DNA from 3 places in the Syntrophobacter fumaroxidans MPOB genome. Region 1 is predicted to be linked to each of the others. Evidence: riboswitches for the same ligand, from Rfam matches in the RefSeq annotation. Region 1 holds a riboswitch; each other region holds the start of a gene.
What was found. A riboswitch is a leader RNA that binds a small molecule or an ion and turns the genes downstream of it on or off. The one in region 1 is predicted to bind cobalamin.

Region 1 (2,262 bases):
GATCAAAGCTCCTCTCGTGGTTGGGTTTCATTCTTCGTTCCATTATACTCATGAACGGCCAAAGGAAGCGAAACAAAAACGATAGGCACCCCGATTTACAATCCATCAGGATGACGGCTCCCGTATTCCATCCAGGCCGCCGCCCCTGCCGGCCGGCCCGGCGGCCCCCCGCGCGCGCTTACGAGGGAACACCCGGCAAGGACGGATATCGTGTCTGCGCGGTCTCCCCCGCGCTTCCGCGGGGAGGGATTCGGCCATGCGCGGGAGCGCGTGAGGCTGACGGGCATCGTCCGGGAGCACTTCGCCCTGGTTAGACCATGCGCGTGAGTGCCTGGGGATCAGTGCCCCGTGTCCGTCACTCCCGCTTCTTCGAAGGTCTTGCACTCAACGAGCACTTTCGCCGCCGCTTCCACGATGTTCATTGCCAGCGCGGACCCCGTGCCTTCCCCCAGTCTCATGTCCAGATCGAGTATCGGGCGCATGCCCAGCATGTCCACCATGGCGGTGTGTCCGACCTCCCGGCTCCGATGCGACACAAAAAGGTAGTCTGCGGCTTTCGGCGCGAGCCTGCATGCGACAAGCGCCCCGGCGGTGGCGATGAACCCGTCGCAGATGATCGGAACGCGGAGTGCCGCCGCACCCAGAACGGCGCCGCCCAAGGCGGCGATCTCAAACCCTCCCACTCCGGCGAGCACGCCCAGGGGATCATTCGGGTCGGGCCTGTTCACTGCGAGCGCCCTTTCAATCACTCGGACCTTCCGCTCGAACGCGACGTCGTCGATGCCGGTCCCCCTGCCGGTGAGATCCCGCACGGGCTTGCCGCCAAGAGCCGCGATGATGGCCGTCGACGGCGTGGTGTTACCAATCCCCATGTCCCCCGTGCCGAACAGGAGATACCCCTCCTTCAGGTGCGCGTCCTGCACGATTTCCGCACCGATCGTCAGACCCCGGACCGCCACCTCCCTGCTCATGGCGGGGCCCACGGCGATGTTTGCGGTGCCTTTGCCCAGTTTACGGCGCAAAACAGGCCAGTCCGGAGGCAGATCCGATGCGACGCCGCAATCCACCACCCGCACGGCCGCGCCGCAGTGGACCGCCAGGATGTTGATCGACGCCCACCCGCGCACGAAGCTGCCCACCATCTGCGCGGTCACTTCCTGCGGATAGGCGCTGACCCCTTCCGCGGCCACGCCGTGGTCGCCGGCCATGGTGAAGATGATCTTCCTGCCCACCGCGGGAGTGAGGCTCCGTTTGATCGCCGCCAGTCGCGCCGCGATGACCTCAAGCCGTCCCAGCGAATCGCGCGGCCGAATCTGAGCGTGCAGTCTTTCCCATGCCTTCGCCTCCCAATCCTTGGAGGCCGGCTCGATGCGTTCCAACAAACGATCAAGCTTCTCCATATCCTGCTGGCTCCTTTGAAAGCATTTGCTTTCTCGAAAAAAAATGATCCTTCAAACCTCTGCATCGAGGCTTGAAGGATCGCTTTATGGCTTCGGCAATCCCACCGCCCAACAAACGGCACCGACCGCACCAAGTCTTCACGGCAGGTCTTCTGGCTCGCGGATCGACTTACTTCCCGGCCCCTTCCCGTTCTCCCCCTGCGCACGAGATGAGAGAGCACAGTGGTCGCCGCCGGGTTTCATCCCCGCTCACAGCGCCGGCCAAACGCGTCGGCATCGCACCGACTTCCCTTTTGAGCCCGAGGCACCGCAAAGACATCGTTTCATCCGGGCGTCGAAAACCGAACCCGTTTTTACTTTGTACCGACCCGTTTGAGGAATTTCAGGGCCTTTTCCGTTTCCATGACGGGAATGATTTCGGCGATTCCGAGGTCCGTCCAGGCATAGACGGACGCCGCCAGGTGGACCTCGTCGTCGGCCTCGAACAGTCTGAAAACCCGATGGCCGGAGATGTCGAACCATTCACCCTTGACTTCCACACCCTGGTGTTTGGTACCGGTTCCCATGCCTCTCTGGATAACGTCGTCCCGGTCTTCAGGGGAATAGCTGAAAATGGCAAGAAATAACATGAAAATTCTCCTTTCTGGAGTGACTTCGACTGCTTTCGACCGTCGGACCCGGCCGCACGCCGTTAGACGATCGCGGGGACTTCCGTGCCACAATCCCCCGGAATATTCCGGCCCCCGCAGCGCCCGGCCAAGGCGCGCCGCACACTTCAAGCCTCCCGGCGGACAATCGGGTGCCCGTGCCAATGCCGACCATTATAGATAAACACGGGATGTTAACGCAAGTCAATCCGGGG
Region 2 (2,262 bases), 2.3 Mb from region 1:
CTTTCATACGTCTGAGTCGATCCGAGGACGGACCGAATCCGGACCTGCCGGCTCTCGAGGACTTCGCCGCATTTCTGGAGGCCTTTGCGGACGCATCCGAGGACAATCCCACTATCAGCTTCAAGGACAGTCTCCTCAACATCGTTCGGCGCAAGCGGGGCCTTTCCCTCTTCGGAGGCTGCTCCGGGTACGGGTGCGGAGCCGCCTTCAACTCCATTGCCGTCCTTGCGGACGGGGAAACGCATGCCTGCCGCAACTTCCCATCCCGGATCGGAAATGTGGTCCGTGACGGCATTGCCTCCGTCTACGATTCCAGGGAAGCTCGTCGGTACCGGGAGGGGTCCGGCGCCTGCCGGTCCTGTGCCCTCAGACCCGCCTGCGGAGGCTGCCTCGCGGTCTCCCACAGCTTCGGACTGGATATTTTCCGCGAGCGCGATCCTTTTTGCTTCCTCGATGATTGATGCTTCCACGCAAGCCGGGCCGAGTGATCCGGCCCCCCCCGCTGAGGCGGTTGAAGCCGTAACCGGCGAGGTGTTCGTCAAGAAAAGCCTAAAGCTTGAAGGAACCGGTGGGAGAGCTCCGTTCCGCTCCGATGCCGATTACCTGGAAAACAAATCCCCGGGTGAGTCTGTTTTCATGCTTCGCGGGTGTCGCAGGGGGCATGGATAATTGCGTTCGAAATCGCTCAACACCGGCTCGCCGGATTGCGCGGCGGACGTGCCATGCCGTGTCCCCGGGCCAAACCGATCGTTCGCGGCCGCGACCGGATGAATCCGCGACCGGCCGTGCAAGCCTCTTGAAAACGCTTGACAACGGTCGACTTCTTTGGGCAATGTACAAGACGCAGTTCAGAATCCGTCGTTTTCCTGCATCCCGGAACACGGTGAAATTCCGTGACGGTCCCGCCGCTGTGATCGGGGATGGGGATTTGCCCTGAGCGAAGGCTCGGTCACTTTCGGGGTCCACCTCGAAGGGAAGGCCGCGAATCCCCAGTTGATCCGAGAGTCAGAAGACCTGCAGGAGAGCCTGGACGGGGTCCGGATGGTAAAGGGAACCCGGAAAGCCATGCGCGAGAGCGCGGCTTGTCCGGGTTTTTTTATTGGAGCGCGCCGTACAAACCGTGAAAGGAGCAAAACATGACGAAAGAACCCCGTATCATTTCTTACCGCCGCCGTTGCCGCAATTCCGCGGGAACGGGTCTGTCCCATTACATTCTGCTCACCCCGGAGACTGCCGGGAAGTAAGGAAAACCCATGAATACCGCACGAGAACACAGTCCTTCGACTCTGTACGCGAACACCGGTTACGGGCCCGGTCTGGCCGTCCTGGATTTCGGCGACCCGAACCGGGTGGCTGTCGTCGAACCGGACCTGGCCTGGTGGGCGCTGGTCGAACGCCATGCCCTCGGCAACGCCCTTGCCGGGGAGCTCGTCGGCGACCTCCGCGCCCGGGCCGATTCCTTCCGGGAGGAAATGGGGCATCTTCGCTTCGGCCTGAAGCCTTCGGCCGTTTACTTCAACCCGACGGACCGGTGCAACTTCAACTGCAGCTATTGCTACCTGCCGGAGGAGTTGCGTCGCAACGGGAAGACCATGACGCCGGAGGAGGTCTGCTCGGCCCTGGAACGCCTCAAGTCCTGGTTTTGCGGGATCATGCCTGCGGGCGCGCGGCCCCAGCTGATCTTCCACGGAAGCGAACCGCTGATGGCGAAGGAAGCGATTTTCGCCGGAATGGAAAGGTTCCGCGATGACTTCACCTTCGGCATCCAGAGCAACGGGATGCTGCTGGACGACGAGGCCATAGCCTTCCTGAAGGATCACGGCGTCGGCATCGGGGTTTCGCTCGACGCTCCGACCGCGGACGTGGCGAACCTCACGCGCAGGAACTGGAGCGGAACGGGCGGGTTCGAGCGGGTCTCGGAGGTGATCGAGAAGCTGGCATCTTATCCGGCCTTCAATGTGATCACAACGGTGACGCGCGGCAACGTCCACACTTTGCCCGCCATGGTGGATTTCTACCACCAACGGGGCATCGCCACGGTGATGTTCAACCCGGTCCGCTGCACGCAGCAGGGCGGCAGGGACCTCAAACCGTCCGACCGGGTGCTGGCGGAGCGTTTCTGCCGTGCGCTGGACCGTGCGCACGAATTGTACGTCGAGACCGGGCGAAAACTGGTTGTCGCCAATTTTGCCAACGTGCTGGCAGGCATCATCGGCCCGACGGGACGGCGGCTCATGTGCGACATTTCGCCCTGTGGAGGCG
Region 3 (2,262 bases), 2.2 Mb from region 1:
GGGAAGCCTGCTGCGCACCTTCCTCATGAGATAGATGAACGTGCTGAAGGTGAGCGGATCTCCGAGTGTGATGAAGGCGACGTTCTTTCCCTGCCTGAGAATCTCGACCACCTGTTCGCAGTTGGCCGTCCATGCATTTTCCAGGTGTTCGGAATCGAATGTCATGGGAAAAGCCAGCTGGTCGATGGGCGTTCCGGGCGGCAGATGCTCCCGCACGATGTCGTGCGCCAGGCTGTAATCGTTGCTGGACGAGGAAGCGGCAAAAACATGGGCCGCTTCCTTCAGAACTTTCACCGCCTTCAGCGTGAGCAGTTCCGGATCCCCGGGCCCGACGCCGACCCCGTAAAGAGTGCCGAACATGGCTGAATATCCTTATTGGTTGACATTTCCGGCCAATTCCAGAAGCGCATGCAGGATGGCCACCGCCACCGAACTTCCTCCCTTGCGGCCGAGAACGGCGATGGCGGGCTGATCGGTCATCCGTTGGAGCTGGTCCTTGGATTCCGCGGCCTGCACGAATCCCACCGGGACACCGATCACCAGCGCGGGGCGCACGCCGTCTTCACGAATCAGACGGAGCACCTCGAGCAGCGCGGTGGGTGCGTTCCCGATGGCCACGACGGCGCCGTTCAACTGGTCGGAAACGCCCCTGAATGCGGCAACCGAACGCGTGACCCCCTGTTCTTCGGCCCGTATCCGGCTTTCCGGGTGGAGTGCCGGAACCACCGCCTCATTCCCGTACCACTGCAATCGCCACGGCGACAGCCCCACGGCAATCATGCGCGTATCGGCGAAAATGGAAGCGCCCCGTGTCAAAGCCGCCACCCCCGAGGCCACAGCCCGGGGATGAAACCGAATCTGCCGGGCATAATCGAAATCGCCCGTGGTGTGGATCACTCGACGCACCACCTGCCACTGGTCCTCGGGAAAAGGATGCTCCCCCATTTCGGCATCGATGATGCGGAAACTCTCCATCTCGATGGAGCGCCCCGCTTCCACCAATCCCGGCCGATCCTCCGTTGAACCCATGAGCTCGTTCAAAGCCATTGCATCTCTCCGACCCCGACGCCCGCCGACCTGGTGAACGCGACACGACCACGCGGGCGCAAACCCGACGCTTCACGTACAACCCCTTGGCATCGTCACGCCCGGTACCCGAAGGCGTGTCGAGGGCGATCAAATAAAAAAAGTCCTCAAAACCCCTTTTCTTGCGGAGTTTCAAGGACTGCACCCAGCTCGACTTGATCCTTTTCTCATCAGGGAATACCGCGTTCCCCACGGAATGCCGTTCCATTCCGGCCCTGAGAACCCCTGAGGCGCAGGCAGGTTTTCTGGCTCACGGATCAGCCTACTCACCACGCCTTCCCGGCCCGTTGATTCCGGACCAGTGGCAAACCGGCGGTTTTCGTCCCCGTTTACAGCGGCGGGACCGCGACGGCATCTCACCGTCTTCCCTTTTGAATCCCCAATATTGGATACCTGTGCCTGTATAATTTCAAAGAACTGATTATCTTCTACCTGTTCCAGCGGATGAACCCGATGGAGAAAAACCCGGCGCACGGTCAACGGCCACGCCGCCGCACGACCCTTCATGCACTGTCTATCGCATTTGCCGGCCGGCGTCAACGCAAATGCTCGAAGCACGGCGGGGATGCACTGGAAACGGCTGCGAAAATCTTTGACCCGATGCGTTCGATATGGTTCAATTCCTCAATTTTTCCGGGAGTCATCGATCGCATCATTAGGGTTTCTCCCTCACCGGTGCCAAAGGAGTCGCAAATGAATCGTTGGGCACGCTGGCCTCTCATCATCCTGATCGGCATTTTGGGCATCTCGGCTGTTGTTATCCTGTCCAGCCTTGCTTCGGTCGACTACCTGATCAACATCTGGTGGTTCGATTCCCTCGGGTACGGGCTTTACTACTGGCTGCGGCTCCTCTACCGTTACATCGTCTTCGGAGCGGTCACCCTCTTGTTTTTCCTGATTTTTTTTCTCAATTTCTGGGTGGCTTCGCGATACGTGGGGAATGTGCCGCCCGCCCCGTCGAAGTTCAGGATCGCCGCGCTCGACCGGTACTTGAACGTCGTCCGGATGTTCAGGTCCGGGTCGCTCTGGGTCTACACCCCCTTGTCGCTTATCCTGGCCGTCATTATCGCCCTGCCGATATTCGAGAAGTGGGAAGCCTTTCTGCTGTACGTGGCGGGACCGAAGACGGGTGTGCCGGACCCGGTTTACGGCAAGGACATCAGCTACTACCTGTTT

Region 2: linked by a shared signal. The riboswitch ahead of cbpB (peptide-modifying radical SAM enzyme CbpB) and the one ahead of cobT (nicotinate-nucleotide--dimethylbenzimidazole phosphoribosyltransferase) in region 1 are both predicted to bind cobalamin.
Region 3: linked by a shared signal. The riboswitch ahead of SFUM_RS11055 (precorrin-8X methylmutase) and the one ahead of cobT (nicotinate-nucleotide--dimethylbenzimidazole phosphoribosyltransferase) in region 1 are both predicted to bind cobalamin.

What each region holds. Positions count from the first base shown of each region.
Region 1 covers NC_008554.1:386,836-389,097, reverse strand. Annotated here, with positions in the region: gene cobT (nicotinate-nucleotide--dimethylbenzimidazole phosphoribosyltransferase) at 339-1,400, opposite strand; cobalamin riboswitch at 1,526-1,727, opposite strand; gene SFUM_RS01635 (DUF3303 domain-containing protein) at 1,754-2,029, opposite strand.
Region 2 covers NC_008554.1:3,034,386-3,036,647, reverse strand. Annotated here, with positions in the region: gene sbtM (thio(seleno)oxazole modification radical SAM maturase SbtM) at 1-461, shown strand, start outside; cobalamin riboswitch at 850-1,036, shown strand; gene cbpB (peptide-modifying radical SAM enzyme CbpB) at 1,254-2,262, shown strand, end outside.
Region 3 covers NC_008554.1:2,610,576-2,612,837, forward strand. Annotated here, with positions in the region: gene cobI (precorrin-2 C(20)-methyltransferase) at 1-360, opposite strand, end outside; gene SFUM_RS11055 (precorrin-8X methylmutase) at 373-1,047, opposite strand; cobalamin riboswitch at 1,305-1,498, opposite strand; gene SFUM_RS11060 (UPF0182 family protein) at 1,780-2,262, shown strand, end outside.